One region of the Paraburkholderia sp. CNPSo 3281 genome, then DNA from elsewhere that is predicted to be linked to it. Evidence: predicted binding sites of a transcription regulator. Region 1 holds the regulator's gene; the other holds the start of a gene.

Region 1 (13,986 bases):
CGCTGCAGGCCGCGACCGAGTCGCTCGCCTCGCCGGCCTTTGCGCCATCGTTTGCGTCCACGGCACCGGCCGTGAACGCCAGCGCCCCGGCCGCCGCACGCGAAGCCGCAGCGCGGCTCGAGCAGGCCGCCGCCGCGCCGGCGGGCGACGCGCCGCGCACGATGGCCGAGACGAACCCCTGGCTGATCGACCACGCCCGCCGCATCGCGAACCAGCAGAACGCGCCGCGCGTGCCGGGCATGACGCCCGCTGCCGCCGCCGCGCGCGGTCTTGGCAGCGTCGCTGACCCGGTGCTGCCGCACGACGTCGACGCCAGCACGCCCGACTGGGCGCTCGAGGCCGCGCATGTCGCCGCGCGCCGCGCCGCGCAGCGTCTCGGCCACGGTCCGGAAGCCGCCGGTCCCGCGCCCGGCAACCGCAATGCGCAGGGCGCCGATGGCGCCAACGCGGCGCAAACCGTGAGCGAAGCGATCCGCGCGCGCATCGAGCAGGTCGTCAACGAAACCGTGATGAACGAGCTCGCCTCCATGCGCGGCATGATGGAAGAGCAGTTCGCGGGCCTCCTGTGGGGCGAGCGCCAGCGCCGCAGCCCGGTGCAGGGCGCGCTCACCAAGCAGCTGTTCGCCGCGGGCTTCTCGGCGCAGCTCGTAAAGATGATGATCGACCGCCTGCCCGAGGTGGAAACCGAAGAGGCCGGCGTGGAGTGGCTCCAGTCGGTGCTCGAATCGAACCTGCCCGTGCTCGAAGACGAAGAAGCGCTCATGGAGCGCGGCGGCGTGTTCGCGCTGATGGGCCCGACCGGCGTGGGCAAGACCACGACCACGGCGAAGCTCGCCGCGCGCTGCGTGATGCGCTTCGGCGCGAGCAAGGTGGCGCTCCTCACCACCGACAGCTACCGTATCGGCGGCCACGAGCAACTGCGTATCTTCGGCAAGATCCTCGGCGTTTCGGTGCACGCGGTGCGCGACGGCGCGGACCTCCAGCTCGCGCTCACCGAACTCAAGAACAAGCACATCGTGCTGATCGACACGATCGGCATGAGCCAGCGCGACCGCGCCGTGGCCGACCAGATCGCCATGCTGTGCGGCGCGGGCCGCCCGGTGCAGCGCCTTCTGCTGCTCTCGGCGACCAACCACGGCGACACGCTCAACGAAGTCGTGCAGGCCTACCAGAGCGGTCCGGATAACGCGCCGCTCACGGGCTGCATCCTCACCAAGCTCGATGAGGCGACCAACCTCGGCAGCGCGCTCGACACCGTGCTGCGCTACAAGCTGCCGGTGCATTACGTCTCCACGGGCCAGAAGGTCCCCGAGAACCTTTACGTGGCGACGCGCCGCTTCCTGATCCGCAGCGCTTTCTGCATTCCGCGAGAGAGTTCGCCGTTCGTGCCGCACGAAGACGATATCCCGGCGCTGCTGTCGGCACTCTCGACGCGTTCGAATTCGCAGGCTCACGAGGTCAGGTTTGGATAAGTTCGTAATCGATCAGGCCGAAGGGCTGCGGCGGCTTCTCGCGCGCGAAGGCTCGCGCGTGGTCGCGGTGACGGGCGGTGCAGGTTCGCCCGGGCGCACGACCACGGTGGTCAATCTCGCCGCGGCGCTCACCGCGCAGGGCAAAGACGTGCTCGTGATCGACGAGTGTCTGGGACCCCGCTCGGTCTGTGCGCTGGTGGGCGGCGTGCGCGGCGCAGGCAACTTCGCCGCCGTTATGCGCGGCGAGCGCACGCTCGAGGAAGCCGTGGGCCGCCATGCGCTCGGCTTCGGCGTGCTGGCCGCCTCGCGCGACAACCGGGCGCAGTACACGGCCGCGCAGCTGCAGAAGGTCATTTCGGGTCCCGCGGACATTGTCTTGATCGACGCGCAGCTCGACGCCGAAGGCGCGCTTTCGCCGCTCGCCATGCACGCGCACGACGTGCTGATCGTGATGCGCATCGGTGCGCAGTCGATCACGGACGCCTACGCGTGCATGAAACGGCTGCACTTCGCGCATGCGATCGCGCAGTTCCGCGTGCTCGCGAATCATGTGGCGAACGCGAGCGACGCGCAGGCCGCGATCGAGAACCTCGCGGGGGTGGCGAGCCGCTACCTGAGCGTGTCGCTCGACAGCGCCGGAAGCGTCGCCGCCGATCAGCACATGGCGCAGGCGCTCAGGCTCGCGCGCTGCATCGTCGATGCGTTTCCGTCGACGGCCGCCGCGCGCGATTTCCGCCACGTGGCCGCCGAATTGCCGCACTGGCCGATGCGACCCGCGGTCTCGGCGTGCTCGGCGGCCACGGCGCGCGCCAGCGCAGCGTTATTCGGCGCGACGGACGAAGTACATGAAGCGGCGGGCCAGGCACCCGCCGACGATCTGGACGGCGCGCCACAAGGCGGCGTCCAGCCCCACGCTACGCATGCAACAAACGCCGCACACAGCACGCTCGCCGCGAACGCCGATTCGTTCGTTGCGGCCGTGACGGGTGTGCATCCCGCACCCAACGCAACATCCGCGTCCGCGCCGTCCCATGTGGGCTGGCGGACCGATACGCCCGCGCAGCGGACGTCGCCGCAGCACGTCTGACGTGCGCACGACGACGCCAATAGGGGAGATGAGAAGTGGAGAGCACGATGTATAACGCTCAAGGAAAGATTTCGCAGGCCGACGTGCTCGCGAAGTACGCGCCGCTCGTCCGGCGGCTCGGCTTGCAGCTCGTCGCCAAGATGCCGGCGAGCGTGGACCTCGACGACCTGATCCAGGCCGGCATGATCGGCCTGCTCGACGCGGCCAACCGCTACAAGGAAGATCAGGGCGCGCAGTTCGAGACCTATGCGAGCCAGCGCATTCGCGGCGCAATGCTCGACGAGCTGCGCAGCAACGACTGGCTGCCGCGCAGCCTGCGCCGCACCTCGCGTGAAGTGGAAAGCGCGGTGCACAAGGTGGAGCAGCGGCTCGGGCGCTCGGCGAGCGAGACGGAGATCGCCGAGCATCTGAGCATGCCGCTCGACGAGTATCAGAGCATGCTGCAGGAACTGCACGGCAGCCAGCTCATCTACTACGAAGACTTCGACCGCTCCGCCGAGGACGAACCGTTCCTCGACCGCTACTGCGTCGATCATTCGGACCCGCTTTCGGCGCTGCTCGACGGCAGCCTGCGCGGCGCGCTCGTCGAGGCGATCGAGCGGCTGCCCGAGCGCGAGAAGCTGCTCATGTCGCTCTATTACGAGCACGGCATGAACCTGCGCGAAATCGGCGCGGTGATGGAGGTGAGCGAGTCGCGCGTGTGCCAGCTGCACAGCCAGGCGGTGGCGCGCTTGCGCACGCGGCTGCGCGAGATGTCGTGGGCCGGCCAGGAGAATTGAGGCGGTAGACGGTCTGCGCGGCTGCCGGCGCGGGCTGGTGCGGTGAAAGAGCCGAAGTGCGTGAGCGCTCCGGCTTTTTGTCGGTGCAGTGGACTCGCGCAAACAAAAAAGCCGAAGCATCGCCGCTTCGGCTTTTGTCTTTGGCGAACGATCTGCGTGCGCGCTTACAGCCCGAACGCCGGCAGACGTCCATCGGGACCGTACAGCATCGCGCCGTTGCCCGTTTCGCCGCGCAGGATCGAGAGCGCGCGGCGGTTATGCTCCATGCGCGTGCGGATCATCATGCCAATGGTGAGATTCTTGCGGCGCGCGCGCTCCGTCGACCCCTTGAGCAGCGCCCACTGGCTTGCAAGACGCGCATCGCCGTCGCAGGCCATTTCGATGCCCTTGCGGCCGCCTGGCAGGCCGAGGCCGGCCAGTTGCGCGTCGCGCGCCTTTTCCAGGCCCGCGAGACGCTGCGTGAGCGTCGTCTTCTGCTCGACGATCTGCGGCAGCGCCTCCATGCCGTCGGCCGACACGAGCGCCTTCTCTTCATAGGCGAGCAGCGACGCGAACGCCTCGACCGTGGCGTGTTCGTCGATCAGTGTGGCCAACAGGGCATCTTTCATTGCAAGGCACCAAAAAAGCGAGGTTTGCGCGGCGCTCGCGCATCGGGCTTCAGTTGCCCGACGTCGGCTTCATGAGGTCGCGCGCGGTCTGGATCACACCGTCGGCGATCTTGCCGGAATCGATCTGCAACGTGCCGTTGCGGATCGCGTCCTTGATCGACTGCACGTGCGCCGTGTCAATGTCGGCGGAACCGCTCGCCGCGAGCGAGCGCATCGTCGACGAGAGCGACGAGAGGCTCACGTTCGCGCCGCCTTGAGCGGCGGGAGTCGTGCTGCCTGCCGCGCCGGAGGTGGCCGCGGTGTCGGTGCTGGCGGCGCCTACGCCGGTCGAATCGGCTTGCGAGCGCGCGAGGCCATCCTGCAGCGTGCGCGGATCATTGCGGGTGGAGGAGTCAACTTTCACGATGGGCGTTCCTGATCGATTTGACCTTGATAACGGCACAGGTCGGGCCGAACTTTAGCCGAAAATCCCAACGTTACATGCTGTTACGTGTGCTGGCGCACCAAGCCGGAAACGGCCGGATCGGGCCGCCGGATGGGGCTCAGCGCACCCTGATCCGGCCCTTACCAGCGCTTACCGGCTCTAGATCTGGACCTGCACGGTACCTGCGTCCTTGACCACGCCCGAGATGATCTGGCCGGCGCTCGTGCGTACGCGCACCTGCTGGCCGGGCTCGGCGTTGTTAAGCGCGCTGCCCTCGGCGGAGATCGTGAAGTTGCTGCCTACGGCGATCACCTTGACCGTCTGTCCGATGACGACCGAGGCGGCGCTGCGCAGCATGTCGGTGCGCAGCGGCAGGCCCGCGGAAATGCGCGCGAGCGCGACGGCGCCCGTCGCCTGGTTGGGATCGGTGATGATGGTCTGCGGCAGGTTCGCGAGGTCCCCCGCGCGCGGCATGAAATCGGCGGCCGAAAGGGCTTCGCCCGCGCCGATCTGGCGCGAGGCCACGTAGTAGGTCACGTCCACGGCAATGCGCGCGCTCACATAGAGCGTCCACGGCTTCGCGCCGACGCAGCGCACGCCCACGGTCGTGTGTCCATAGGTGCGCGCGCCCGGCGGCATAAACGGCTCGAGCGAGGTGCAGGCGGCGAGGCCGCGCGGAAACACCGGTGCGACCGTGATGCTCACGTGGCCCGGCAAGCCCGCCGACTGCTGCTGCAGGAAGGCGAGCGCGACGGCGCGGATCGATTCGCCGTCCTGCTGGCCCGGCGGCGTGGCCTGCACGTTCGTGGCGACGGCGCTGGTATTGGGATTGGGCGGCGCGCCGGCGCTTGCGCTGGCAACCGGCTTCGCGCCCGCGAGCGTCGCCGCGCCGGCGTCCACGACCACCGGGGCGACGCGGTTCGCGGCGCTCGACAGGTTCACGCGCTGCAGCGCGCCCGCGTTGTTCGCATTGGCCGCCGGCACGCGCATGGGCTGGGCGCTCGCGCCCGGCGCGGGAACCGTGACGATGCGCGGCGCGTCGCCTTGGGACGCGCGCTCGCCGGGACCCGGAATCGTGATCATGCCGTTCGACTCGACGCCCGCGCGTGCATCCTCGGGCACGCCGCGCGAATTCAGATCGGCGTAGCTGGCCGCGCGCAGCGGCGCGGCCTCATTGGCGGGAGCGCTGCTGGCCGCCGCCGCGGCGGGCTTCTTCGCGTTGCTCGCGAGCAGCGCGTTCATCTGCGCGGCGTCGGCGCCCGAGCGGTCGCCGGGGCCCGCAATGAAGATCTGGCCGCCGGCGCCTTCAGGTTGCGCCGGAGTTTGTGCATGAGCGAGCGTGCCGCCAAAGGGCGCGCCGCCAAAGGGCGCTCCGCCCAAGGTGCAGGCGAGCACGCACGCCCAGGACGCGCGCCACGACAGCGCGCGCGCACGCCGCTCCAGGCCGGCGTGCGGCCTACGCAAGGTGGCAGTCTGCGGCATTGTCGTTCTCCATCGAATGCATTGACACGCCTCGCATTCTAGGCGGCGGCCCCCGCGCGCTAGCGTCGAATAGAGGGGCGCTTTACCGGCTATTCGTCCGATTGGTTCTTGCCACCCCCGCCTAATATTCCACTCCATGCGCAAAGGCCTTCGGACCACGCGCCTAACGTTTGCGCCGCTTTCCCCGCCTGTTGGCGAGCCCGCCGCGCTCACGCCGAATCCTTTTTCGTTTCACGGAGAACGCCCGATGCTGGACAAACTCGATGCCGAATTCGCCTTTGGGCGCGAAGCGCTCGATGTGCGCGCCACGCGGCAGGCATTGATCTCTTCGAACATCGCGAACGCCGACACGCCGGGCTACCAGGCGCGCGACGTGGACTTCGCGGCGTCGCTGGCCGGCGCGCTGCGCCAGACGGGCGCCGGCGGCACGGTGGGCATGACGGCCACCTCGGGCGGCAACGCCCAGCCGCTTGCCATGGCGCAGCCCGCGGGCGTGACGAGTGGCATGCAGATGGCGTCCACGGAATCGGGTCACATGGCCGGCGACGCGAAGCTGATCCCGACGGGCGGCCCGGCCGACACCTACAAGAGCCAGCTCATGTACCGCACGCCGGTGCAGCCCGCGCTCGACGGCAACACGGTCGATCTCGACACCGAACGCGTGCAGTTCGCCGACAACGCGTTGCACTTCGAGTCGGGCATGACGGTGGTCTCGCAGCAGATCAAGACGATGCTCTCCGCGATCACCTCGGGTTCGAGCTGATCGCCGCACGCGGCGCAGCCGGAAAACGCAGTAACGAAGCCATGAACGACCAACGCGCGCGTGACGCGCACCTGATGTGAGGTCAACGAAACCATGCCATCCCTGATGAACATTTTCAGCGTTGCGGGCTCCGCCATGACGGCGGAATCGCAGCGTCTGAACGTGACGGCGTCCAATCTCGCCAACGCCGACAGCACGACCGGCCCCGACGGTCAGCCGTACAAGGCGAAGCAGGTCGTGTTCGCGGTGAATCCGCTCGGCGGTGCGCGCACGGCCTCGGGCCAGCAGGTGGGCGGTGTCAGGGTGACCGGCGTCGTGGACGACCCCACGCCGATGAAAGAGACCTACGACCCCGACAATCCCTCCGCCAACGCGGACGGCTACGTGACGATGCCGAACGTCGATCCGGTGCAGGAGATGGTGAACATGATCTCGGCGTCGCGCTCGTACCAGGCCAACGTCGAAACGCTGAACACGGCCAAGACGCTGATGCTCAAGACGCTCACGATCGGGACCTGAAGCGGGGACCTTAAGCACGGCACACCGCAGTAAGTACAGAGACCAGCGGGCGCGCAACGAAGACGCGCCCGCCACCACCACACGCCAAGCACGAAGCGCAATCGAGGGAGAACGCGTTGAGTTCCAGCAACACAACCATTGGCGGCAGCACCGCCACCGTGTCGCAGCAACTGCTCGACACCATGAACGGCACGAGCTCGAGTTCGTCGTCGTCGAGCGGCACGAGCGCGAGCGACCTGCAGACCACCTTCTTGCGGATGCTCGTCGCGCAATTGCAGAACCAGGACCCGACCAATCCGATGGACAGCTCGCAGATGACCTCGCAGCTCGCCCAGATCAACACGGTCTCGGGCATCCAGCAGCTCAATACGTCGCTGTCATCGCTCTCCACGCAGCTTTCGGCTGGCCAGAACGCGCAGGCTGCGCTGCTCATCGGCTCGACCGTGCTCGCTCCGGGCAGCACCGCCGCCGTGTCGAGCGGGACGTCGCCGCAACTCGGCGTCACGCTGCCAGCGGCGGTGTCGGACGTGAAGCTCACGATCACCAATTCGGCAGGCCAGGTCGTCAACACGCTCGACCTCGGCGCGCAGTCGGCCGGCACCGTGCCGGTCACCTGGAACGGCAAGGACAGCTCGGGCAACACGGTCGCCGACGGCACCTACACGATCACCGCCAGCGCGACGACCAACGGTCAGTCCGCCACGGCAACCGCGCTCGTCGCGAGCCAGGTGCAGGGCGTGGTCCAGCAGTCGGACGGCACGGCGAGCCTCTCGCTCGCCAACGGCAAAACGGTCGCGCTTTCGAGCGTCGGCGCCATTCTCTGAACACGATAAAGGCGGAGTAGACAAACATGGGCTACCAGCAAGGATTGAGCGGCCTCGCCGCGTCGTCGAACGACCTCGACGTGATCGGCAACAACATCGCCAATGCGAACACCGTTGGCTTCAAGCAGAGCACGGCGCAGTTCGCCGACGTCTACGCGAACACCATCGCGACGTCGGTGGGCAACCAGATCGGCCTCGGCGCGTCGCTCCAGACCGTGCAGCAGGACTTCGCGCAAGGCACGATCAGCACGACGGGCCAGGCGCTGAACGTCGCGATCAACGGCAACGGCTTCTACCAGATGTCGAACAACGGCACGATCACGTATTCGCGTAACGGCGTGTTCCAGCTCGACAAGAACGGCTTTATCACCGACGCGTCGGGCAATGACCTGATGGGCTATGCCGCCAGTTCGACGGGCGTGGTCAATACGGCGCAAACCGTGCCGCTGCAGGTGCCGACCACCAACATCGCGCCGGTTGCGACCAAGAACATTACGGCGCAGCTGAACCTGAACGCGCAGGCCACGACGCCGACCACGACGCCCTTCAGCGCAACCGACTCGTCGAGCTACACGTATTCGACGTCGGTCACGGCCTACGACACGCTCGGCGGCACCCAGACGGTCAACATGTATTTCGCGAAAGACGCGACGAGCGGCCAGTGGACCGTGTATGCCGGTCAGGCCGGCTCGGTGGAAAAGCTCGGTACGGCGCAGTTCAGCTCGTCCGGCGCGCTGCAGAGCATCACGGCGGATCCGACCAACACCACCGTGTCGAGCAACGGCACGACGTCGTTCACCTTCAGCATCAACCCGGCGGACGGCTCCACGACGCCCCAGCCGCTTACGCTCGACCTCGCGGGCACGACGCAGTACGGCTCGGCCAACGGCGTGAACAACCTCGCCCAGGACGGCTACGCGAGCGGCACGCTCTCGAACTTCTCGATCGGCGCGGACGGCACCATCACCGGCAACTACTCGAACGGCCAGACCATGGCGCTCGGCCAGATCGTGCTCGCCAACTTCAACAACCCGAACGGCCTCGTGAACCTGGGCGGCAACCAGTTCCAGGAAACGGCGGCATCGGGCGTCGCGCAGGTCTCCACGCCGGGCAGTACGAACCACGGCACGCTCACGGGCGGCGCGCTCGAAGCGTCGAACGTCGACCTGACGAACCAGCTCGTCGACCTGATCACGGCCCAGCGCAACTACCAGGCGAACGCGCAGACCATCAAGACGCAGCAGACCGTCGACCAGACGCTGCTGCAGATGTAACGCGTCTAACCACGTACCGGGCACATCATGGACCGACTGATTTATACCGCGATGACGGGCGCGAGCCAGGCGCTCGAGCAGCAGGCCGTCGTCGCGAACAACCTCGCGAACGTCTCGACCACGGGCTTTCGCGCGCAGCTCGCCAACTTTCGCGCCGTGCCGATGTCGTTCGGCGACGGCTCGACGGTGAACGACCAGACCACGCGCACCTACGTGCTCTCGGCGACGCCTGGCTCGGACATGACGCCCGGTGCGATTTCGCATACCGGCAACCCGCTCGACATCGCGATCCAGGGCCAGGGTTTCATGGCCGTGCAGACGGCCGACGGCAACGAGGCCTATACGCGTGCGGGCAACCTCCACGTCGATGAAAACGGCCAGCTCGTCACGGCCGCCAACCTGCAGGTGATCGGCGGCGGCGGCCCGATCGCGGTGCCGCCCGGTTCGGCGATCACGATCGGCAAGGACGGCACGGTTTCGGCCATTGCGCCGGGCAGCCCCGCCAACGCGATCGCCATGATCGACCAGATCAAGTTCGTCAACCCGCCGTCGGGTGCGCTCACGCGCGGTGACGACGGTCTTTTCCACACGTCGGACGGCAACCCCGCCGACGCGGACCAGACCGTGCAGGTCGCGACCGAGTCGCTCGAGGGCAGCAACGTGAACCCGGTGGCGGCGATGGTCTCGATGATCACCAACGCGCGCCAGTTCCAGATGCAGACCAAGCTGCTCTCGAACGCCGACCAGAACGAGCAGAGCGCGAACCAGCTGCTCAACTTCAGCTAAGCCATTTCAAGTTAAATGAAGGCCGCCTCGCGCCGCGCGCGAGGCAGGACCGGGAGAAAGACACCGTGAACCGATCGCTCTACATCGCCGCCACCGGCATGAACGCCCAGCAGGCGCAAATGGACGTGATTTCGAACAACCTCGCGAACGTGAGCACCAATGGCTTCAAGGGCTCGCGCGCCGTGTTCGAGGACCTCATGTACCAGACGCTGCGTCAGCCGGGTGCGAACTCGACCCAGCAAACCGAACTGCCTTCGGGCAGCCAGGTGGGCACGGGCGTGCAGCAGGTGGCAACCGAGCGTCTCTACACGCAGGGCAATCTGCAGCAGACCGGCAACTCGAAGGACGTGGCGATCAACGGCGCGGGCTTCTTCCAGGTGCAGATGCCCGACGGCACGACGGCCTACACGCGCGACGGCTCGTTCCAGACCAACTCGCAAGGCCAGCTCGTGACGGCGAGCGGCTATCAGGTGATCCCGGCGATCACGGTGCCCGCCAACGCCACCTCGCTCACCATCGGCAGCGACGGCGTGGTGACGGTCACGACGCCGGGCTCGAGCAACAACACGACCATCGGCACGCTGCAGCTCGCCATGTTCATCAACCCGACCGGCCTTCAGTCGAACGGGCAGAACCTGTTGTCGGAAACGGCTTCGTCGGGCACGCCCACGGTTTCCACGCCGGGCCAGAACGCTTCGGGCACGCTCAACCAGGGCTACGTCGAATCGTCGAACGTGAACGTCGTGCAAGAACTCGTGAACATGATCGAGACGCAGCGCGCCTACGAAATCAACAGCAAGGCGGTCACCACTTCTGACCAGATGCTGCAAACCCTCAGCCAGATGCAGGTCTGAGGTCGAGTCCCTGGTTAATCAAGTCGGTGAAGAATATGTCGCAGTCCGTTCGAAACCATCCTCGCATCCGCGCGCGGCATCCGGGCAATCCCCGGGCGCTCGCGGCGGCTGTGGCGCTCGCGATGCTGGCGGGCTGCGCCTACCTACCCAACCGGCAGCCGATCACGCAGCAGCCCATGACGGCCGTGCCGCCTCCGCCGCCCGTGAATACCTCGCCGGGCGCGATTTACAATCCCGGCTACGCGGGACGGCCGCTCTTCGAGGACCAGCGTCCGCGCAATACCGGCGACATCCTCACGATCGTCATCTCCGAAAACATCAACGCGACCAAATCATCGGGCGCGGCCACCAAGCGCGGCACCAGCGCGAGCTTCTCGGGCACCGCGAACTTCCTGCCGGGCTTCTTCAACCGCGCGAACCTGAATACGACAGGCGCGAACCAGTTCGACGCCACGGGCGGCGCGAACGCCTCGAACACGTTCACGGGCGTCATCACCGTGACCGTGACGAACGTGCTGCCCAACGGCAATCTCGTCGTCTCCGGCGAGAAGCAGATGCTCATCAACCAGGGCAACGAATACGTGCGCTTCTCCGGCGTCGTCAATCCGAACACCGTTGCCGGAGACAACTCCGTGCTATCGACCGACGTCGCCGACGCGAAGATCGAATACTCCGCGAAAGGCGTGATCGACGAAGCCGAGACGATGGGCTGGCTGCAACGCTTTTTCCTGAACATCGCGCCATGGTGAAGATCCGCTTCCATCGTTCGCGCCGCTCGCGCGTGAAGGACGTGCTCGCCGCACTCGGCGTGGCGTTCGGCTTCGTGCTGGCCTGCGGCGCACTCGTCGCCTACGCGACGCCGGCGCGCGCCGAGCGCGTGAAAGACCTCGCGACCTTCCAGGGCGTGCGCGACAACCCGCTGATCGGCTACGGCCTCGTGGTGGGTCTCGACGGCACCGGCGACCAGACGACCCAGGCGCCGTTCACGACGCAGACGCTCGCGAACATGCTCGCGAACCTCGGCATCTCGATCAACAACACGTCGAGTTCGTCGGGTTCCTCGTCGACGCTCAACAACATGCAGCTGAAGAACGTCGCCGCGGTGATGGTGACGGCGGTGCTGCCGCCGTTCGCGCGGCCGGGCGAGCAGATCGACATCACGGTGTCGTCGCTCGCCAACGCGAAGAGCATTCGCGGCGGCACGCTGCTGCTCACGCCGCTCAAGGGCGCCGACGGCCAGGTCTACGCGCTCGCGCAGGGCAACGTGGCCGTGGGCGGCGCGGGCGCCTCGGCCAACGGCAGCAAGGTGCAGGTGAACCAGCTCGCCGCGGGCCGCATCGCGGGCGGTGCGATCGTCGAGCGCTCGGTGATCTCGCCGGTTTCGCAGCAAGGCGGTCTGCTCACGCTGACCGTCAACGACATGGACTACGACACGACGCAGCGCATCGTCTCGGCCGTCAACAACATGTTCGGCCCGGGCACGGCCTCGCCGCTCGACGGCCGCACGATCCAGGTGCACGGGCCGGCCGATCCGGGGTCGCAGGTGGGCTTCATCGCGCAGATCCAGGACCTCAACGTGAATCCGGCCACGCCGGCCGCGAAGGTGATCCTGAACGCGCGCACCGGCTCGATCGTCATGAACCAGATGGTGACGCTGGAGAGCTGCGCGGTCGCGCACGGTAATCTCTCGGTCGTCGTGAACACGCAGACGGCGGTAAGCCAGCCCGGCGCGTTCTCCAACGGCCAGACGGTGGCGACGCGCCAGTCGCAGATCCAGTTGAAGCAGGACAACGGATCGCTCAAGCTCGTCACGGCGGGCGCCAATCTCGCCGAGGTCGTGAAAGCGCTCAACGCGCTGGGCGCTACGCCGGCGGATCTGATGTCGATCCTGCAGGCGATGAAGGCGGCGGGTGCACTGCGCGCCGACCTCGAGATCATCTAAGGGGTGTAACTTGGATAATACGAAGAACATCGGCGGCGGCAGCCTCGACCTCACCAACCGCTTCGCGCTCGACGTGCAGGGCTTCGACTCGATGCGCGCCGCGGCGAACGCCTCGCCCCAGCAGGGCGTGAAGATGGCCGCGAAGCAGTTCGACGCGGTCTTCACGCAGATGATGCTCAAGAGCATGCGCGAAGCGACGCCCGACGACGGCCCGCTCGACTCGCACGACGGCGCCCAGTTCACTTCGATGATGGACCAGCAGCTCGCCCAGCAGATGTCGAACAAGGGCATTGGCGTGGCGAACGCGATGCTCAAGCAGCTCATGCGCAGCATGGGCGGCGCGGCCGGTGCCGATGGCGCCGGCGGTGCAGGCGGCGTGGCGGGCGCGATCTCGGGGCTTTCGGGCAAGGACGCGAACGAGGGCAACCTCGCGATGCTCAACGCGCTCGGCCGCGCCTACGGCAACGCTGCCGCCAACGGCGCGCTCGCCAACGGCTCGGGCTACAGCGGCAACAGCGCGCTCACGCCGCCGATCAAGGGCAACGGCGACGCCTCCGTGGACGCCTTCGTCGACAAGCTCGCCAACGCCGCGCAGCAGGCCAGCTCGACCACGGGTATTCCGGCGCGCTTCATTCTCGGCCAGGCGGCGCTCGAATCGGGCTGGGGCAAGCGCGAGATCAAGAACGCCGACGGCTCGGCGAGCCACAACGTGTTCGGCATCAAGGCGAGCAAGGACTGGACCGGCAAGACCGTCTCGACGGTCACGACCGAGTACGTGAACGGCCAGCCGCATCGTGTGGTGGAGAAGTTCCGCGCCTACGACTCGTACGAAGACGCGATGACCGACTACGCCACGCTGCTCAAGAGCAACCCGCGCTACGCGTCGGTGATCAACGGCTCGAAGAGCGCGGAAAGCTTCGCGCACGGCATGCAGCGCGCGGGCTACGCCACCGACCCGCACTATGCGAAAAAGCTGCTCACCATCATGCAGCGGATGGCCTGACGATCGATTCGACGGCCGGCGCCGCGGTTGACGTCAATTAGGCAAGTGCAAACGTTGCCTCGGCGCAGTTGCCGGAAGAAGCTGCACACGCGTGTTTCATGCAGGGAAAAGGCATATTTTTTTTACGCCCAATCCCTAAATTTTTCGCAATGTCTGCCGCTAAAGCAGA
Region 2 (5,558 bases), on a different contig from region 1:
TGCCTTGCCGCCTAGAACGATCTGGCCGCTCTCGGCGAGGTTGCGCACGATCTGCAGGATGCGGCGCTGCTGTGCCTCGACTTCCGACACGCGCACCGGACCGCGCGCGTCGAGGTCTTCGGCGAGCAGTTCGGCCGCACGCTGCGACATGTTCGAGAGGAACTTGGTGCGCAGCGCGGGCGGCGCACCCTTGAGCGAAATGATGAGCGACTCCGACTCGACTTCCTTGAGCAGCAGCTGGATCGCGCGATCTTCGAGGTCGAGCAGGTTCTCGAACACGAACATCTGATCGATGATCTTCTGCGCGAGTTCCGCGTCGTACTGGCGGACGTTCTCGATCACCCCTTCTTCGTGCTGGCTCGTCATGAAGTTGAGGATTTCGGCCGCCGTGCGGATGCCGCCCATCGGGCTGCGCTTGAGGTTGTCGCTGCCCGAGAGGAGGTTCGTGAGCACGTCGTCGAGCTCGCGCAGCGCCTGCGGCTGGATGCCGTCGAGCGTCGCGATACGCAGCAGCACGTCGTTGCGCAGCCGCTCGGTGAAGCACGAAGCGATTTCCGAGGCCTGGTCGCGGTCGAGGTGCACGAGAATCGTCGCGATGATCTGCGGGTGCTCGTTCTTGATGAGTTCGGCCACCGACCCCGAATCCATCCACTTGAGGCCCTCAATGCCGCTCGTGTCGCCGCCTTGCAGAATGCGGTCGATGATCGCGCCGGCCTTGTCCTCGCCCAGCGCCTTGTTGAGCACGTTGCGGATGTAGTCGTTCGAGTCGAGCGAGAAGGCGGTGTGCTGTTCGGCTTCCTTGACGAAGTCCTGCAGCACGATCTCGATCTCTTCGCGCTTGACGTTCTTGAGCGCCGCCATGGCGGCGCCGATTTTCTGGACTTCGCGCGGACCGAGGAACTTGAAGACCTCGGAGGCCTCTTGCTCGCCGATCGACATGAGCAGCAGCGCGCTCTTGGTTGCGCCTTCAGCGTTCATCGTTCACCCAGCTTTTCACGACGGTTGCGACGATCTTCGGATCCTGGCGCGCAATGTTGCGCGCGTATTCCAGGTTGCGTTCGAACTTGTTCTTCTCGTTTTCGAAGGCGAGCAGGGCGGCTTCGTTGTCCGCGTTGTCTTCGCCTTGCGCGCCGGCGCCGCCAAGGCGCACGGCTTCGGGGAGACCGTCGAGCAGCAGCGGCTCGCCGTCGGCCATGCCGGGCAGCGAGGGCGCAACCGGCTCGGGCGGCGGGAACGCGCGGCGCAGCGCCGGCTTCACCATCACGAAATAGAGGAAGAGAGCCACCGCGCCAATGCCGAGCCACGTCGCAATCTGCTTGGCAAGGGCGAGGATGTCGGGTTGACGCCACCACGGCAGGTTCGCGTTCGGGTCGACTTCGGTCTGGAACGCGGCGTTCACGACGTTCACCGAGTCGCCGCGCTTGGCGTCGTAGCCCATGGCGTCCTTCACGAGCTGCTCGACCTGCGCGAGCTTCTGCGCGTCGAGCGGCTGCATGGTGGCGTGACCCTTGGCGTCCACCTTCGGCTGATAGTTCACGATCACGGCGACCGACAGGCGCTTCACGTCGCCCGGCGCCTGGCTGTAGTGGCGCACGGTCTTGTCGAGCTCGTAGTTCGTGGTGGTGTCGCGATGATCGGAGACCGGCACCGGCGCCGACGCCCCGTTCGCACCCGCCGGCGCGCTGATGGGCGCCGAGGCCGGCTGCGGCGGCTGGTTCGTGAGCGCGCCGGGCACGCCGCCCGCGCCGCTTTGCTGCATTTCCGTCGAAATGTTCTGCTGCTGGCTGCGGATGGCTGCGGCCTGCGGGTTGGCGTTCGGACCGTAGGCTTCGGAGGTCTGCTCGAGCTTTGAGAAGTCGAGGTCGGCGCTCACCTGCGAGCGTGCGTTGCCGGCGCCGAACAGGGGCGCGAGGATCGCGTCGATGCGCGCCTGGGTGTCGTGCTCGACCTGGCGCACGTACTTGAGCTGCGAGGCGTCGAGGCCCACGCCCGTGGCGCTCTGGGTGAGCAGGTTGCCGTCCTGGTCGACCACCGTCACGTTGCGCACCGGCAGGTCCGGCACGGCCGACGCCACCATGTGCGTGATCGCGGCGACCTGGCCGTCGTCGAGAATGCGGCCCGGATACAGGTTCACGAGCACCGAGGCGGAGGGCGCCTCGCGCTCGCGCACGAACACCGAAGGCTTCGGAATGGCCAGATGCACGCGCGCCGACTTCACGCTCGCGATCGACTGGATCGTTTGCTCGAGCTCGCCTTCGAGCGCGCGCTGGTAGTTCACCTGCTCGGCGAACTGGCTAATGCCGAACTTCTGGTTGTCCATCAGCTCGAAGCCGACCGAACCGTTCTTCGGCAGCCCCTGGGAGGCGAGGCGCAGGCGCATTTCGTTGACCTGTTCGGCGGGCACGAGAATGGCGCCGCCGGCGTCTGAGAACTTGTAGGGAACGTTTGCGGCCTGGAGCGCGGTAATGATGGCGCCGCCGTCGCGATCCGACAGGTTGCTGTACAGCACCTTGTAGTCGGGCGCGCGCGACCACAGCACGAGACCCGCGACCACGGCCACGAGCACCGCCACGGCAAAAATGAGCGGCGCGCGCGGGTTGCCGCGCACGTTGCGCAACGACGAGAGCGAGCCGAGGCGTTGCGCGAAGCCGCTGCCTAGGTCATCCGCGCCGCCCAGGCCTGCGCCCGCGCCAGCGCTGGGCGCGGCGCCCGCGCCAGAGGTGGCGAGGCCCATGCGGGCGTCGGGGTTGATCAAAGAATTGGCAGTCGAATCCATGCGACGGGTATCTCCGGGGGCTTCCAGGTCTCGCCTTGCATGGCGGAGACTTTCACGTGACGCATTATCCGGGGCCACTGGCAAGCCGATTGCGCGAATAGAGCCGGGTTTTCCCCCTAGTTTCGGGGCTGCCGAAACGGACCCGCTGCTATGCTCTCCTCCAGATTCGGCGCCCTGTCAGTGCGCCGTCTCGGCCGGGCCCGCAGGATTGCCGCGCAATCGCTGAAACTCCGGTCCTGGGGCTCGCCCCGGAATACCCCGCAGGTCCCCTTTTCGTGGAGCAAACATGACCGTGCCAGTATCCCCGCTCACGTCCGCCCTGGCGCAAATGCAGTCGATGGCGACCCAGGCGGCCGGCGGCCCCACCGCAGCCGACGAAAAATCGGGCGCGGCCACGGCCGGCGGGTTCGCGGCGGCGCTCAAGTCGTCGCTCGACCAGATCAGCGACGCCCAGCAGAAGGCGGTTGGCGAGTCGCAGGCGTTCGAACTGGGCGCGAACAACGTGTCGCTCAACGACGTGATGGTCGACATGCAGAAAGCCAACATCGGCTTCCAGTTCGGCTTGCAGGTACGCAACAAGCTCGTGGCTGCCTACACCGACATCATGCAGATCCAGGTGTGACGGTGCCCGAAGCCTTCGCCCGCTCAACGCGCTAAAGCTTCTTCCCCTACGTTCCGATAACCCGGCTAGAAGAGTCCGTCGCTCGTGCTTCGCGCAAGCGCCGGACGACCGCATTCAAGCCAAACGTATCAAGGAGAAGCGCCGATGTTTTCCCCTGCCCAATCTGGAGCTAACGCCTATGCACGCGTGGGCGTCGAAACGGGGGTCATGGGGGCGAGCCCGCACAAGCTGATCGTGCTCCTGTACCAGGGAGCGCGCCAGGCCATCGCGCAGGCACGTATGCATTTGCAGGCCGGCAACGTCGGCCCGCGTTGCGAGGCGATCGCCAAGGCGATCCGGATTGTCGAGAGCGGACTTCAGCTTGCGTTGAACGTCGAGGCGGGCGGCGAGATCGCCCAACGCCTGAATGCGCTGTACAGCTACATGACGAAGCGCCTGCTGGAAGCCAATATCAAACAGAGCGAGACCATGCTGGTCGAGGTCGATAGACTGCTGGCTACGCTCGAAGAAGCCTGGTTGGGGATAGCGCCGGAAGTGGCGAGGATGGCCGAACAGGCACCCGCGTCAGCGCCCGGCTCATTGATGAGATGAGTTCAAAAGCAGACTACTTCGCCCGCTACGAAGCGATAGCGGCCGTGTCGGAGCAGATGCTCCATGCGGCGCGCGATGCGCACTGGAACGATCTGATCGGCTTGCAGGAGGAGTACCGGATCCTCGTCGATGCCTTGAAGGACGCCGAAGCCGTGGTGCGGCTCACGGTTTCCGAACGGGCGCGCAAGTACGAGCTGATCCGCCAGATCCTCGCCGACGACGCCGCCATTCGCGATCTCGCAAGCCCTTGCATGGCACGGCTTTCGGCGCTCTTTTACGGCACCGTGCAGCCCGCGCGGGTCTTGCAGGAAATCTACGGAGCCCGCTAGCGCGGCGCGTGGCGCCTCCCGAGGCAACGGCGCGCAACGCCCCATGAACCGGCAGGTCAGCGCCGTGCGCAGATCCGGAACACCATGAACGGAATCGACACCGGAGCCGCCGCGCTCCTCGCGAGCCGCATCGCGGCGCTCACGCCGGTCGGGCCGCAGAGCGCCTCCGGCGCGGCGCAGACGGGCGTCTCCGCGCTCGCAACGGGCACCGCCGCGCTCGCCGACACCGCAGCCAACACCAGCACTACGCAGGACTCTACGGAGACCGTGCTTTCGGCGGTTGCGCTGGCGCTCGACGCCATCATCCGCTCGGGCGGCGAAGCGACGCCCGCCGTGGTGGGCCGCGCGCCGCTCTGGGCCAGCCCCGATGCCGACGCGGCGGCCGGCGGCGCGGCCACGTTGCCGCTGCCGGGTCTCGCGGGCGAAGCGCAGGCGCTGGAAGCCGCGTTGCTCGCGGACGTGGCGCTCGCGGCCCAGGGTCTGGCCGGCGAGGCACTGGCCGGGGCGGCCGACGCCGGCACCGGTGCCGGCGCGCAAACGGCGTCCTCGCAAAACCCGCAGGCCGGACAAACCGCCCAAACCGCCCAAGCCGCTCAAACGGCTGCCGCCGCCGCACAGGCCGGCCCGGTCGCCGCGCTCGCTGCGTCGCTCGCGCAGACGGTGAGTTCGAGCGGACTCTTCTACGAAGCCCACCTCGCGCAATGGTTGCGCGGCCAACTCTCGCCCGCCGAACTTGCCGATGAGCCGCAGAACCGTCTGCTCGGCGCTCACTCGCAACTGCCGCTCGACTGGAGCCCGGCCGACGACGACATCGACGACGTCCAATGGACCGAGACGTTCTCCGACGCGCCGGGCGCCGCGCGCGGCGAAGCGGGCAATGCCCGGAACGCGGCAAACGCGCTCAACGCCGCGCTGGCGCGCGCCTTCCCCGGGCTGGCGGATCTGCACGGCGAAGCGGCCGCAAGCCAGGCCCAGGCGCGCGCGACGCTTGCCGACACCCTGCTGCCCGCCATGCACGAGGCGGCCGCGCAGGCCGCGGGGCCGTCGGTCCATCCGGCCGTGATACCGCTCGTGCGCCAGCAGCTCGATCTGCTCGCGACCGGTGAGTTTCGCTGGAATGGCGAGGCCTGGCCGGGCGTGCGGGTGGACTGGAGCATCCAGCAAGACGACTACGATGCGCGCGACCCACACTCGGGCGCAGGCGGCGTGGACGCCGACGACATCCCATGGCGCACGCGGC

The links. The regulator FliA, encoded in region 1, starts transcription of late flagellar genes. The targets are predictions, from matches to a motif close to CTAAAGTTTNNNNNNNNNNNGCCGNTA.
Region 2: fliS (flagellar export chaperone FliS) is a predicted target of FliA. The motif match lies at 3,431-3,457, and genes of this name have one in related genera.

The regions. Positions count from the first base shown of each region.
Region 1 is NZ_JAMBPS010000073.1:13,619-27,604, reverse strand. It holds gene flhF (flagellar biosynthesis protein FlhF) at 1-1,472, shown strand, start outside; partial or broken gene M3I56_RS36555 (MinD/ParA family protein) at 1,465-2,247, shown strand; gene M3I56_RS36550 (RNA polymerase sigma factor FliA) at 2,607-3,338, shown strand; gene M3I56_RS36545 (flagella synthesis protein FlgN) at 3,503-3,946, opposite strand; gene flgM (flagellar biosynthesis anti-sigma factor FlgM) at 3,996-4,349, opposite strand; gene flgA (flagellar basal body P-ring formation chaperone FlgA) at 4,530-5,852, opposite strand; gene M3I56_RS36530 (flagellar basal body protein) at 6,100-6,615, shown strand; gene flgC (flagellar basal body rod protein FlgC) at 6,709-7,134, shown strand; gene M3I56_RS36520 (flagellar hook assembly protein FlgD) at 7,317-7,958, shown strand; gene flgE (flagellar hook protein FlgE) at 7,985-9,232, shown strand; gene flgF (flagellar basal-body rod protein FlgF) at 9,260-10,018, shown strand; gene flgG (flagellar basal-body rod protein FlgG) at 10,084-10,872, shown strand; gene M3I56_RS36500 (flagellar basal body L-ring protein FlgH) at 10,890-11,621, shown strand; gene M3I56_RS36495 (flagellar basal body P-ring protein FlgI) at 11,615-12,814, shown strand; gene flgJ (flagellar assembly peptidoglycan hydrolase FlgJ) at 12,825-13,817, shown strand.
Region 2 is NZ_JAMBPS010000040.1:66,145-71,702, reverse strand. It holds gene fliG (flagellar motor switch protein FliG) at 1-978, opposite strand, end outside; gene fliF (flagellar basal-body MS-ring/collar protein FliF) at 968-2,776, opposite strand; gene fliE (flagellar hook-basal body complex protein FliE) at 3,063-3,398, shown strand; gene fliS (flagellar export chaperone FliS) at 3,543-3,989, shown strand; gene M3I56_RS29365 (flagellar protein FliT) at 3,986-4,318, shown strand; gene M3I56_RS29360 (flagellar hook-length control protein FliK) at 4,403-5,558, shown strand, end outside.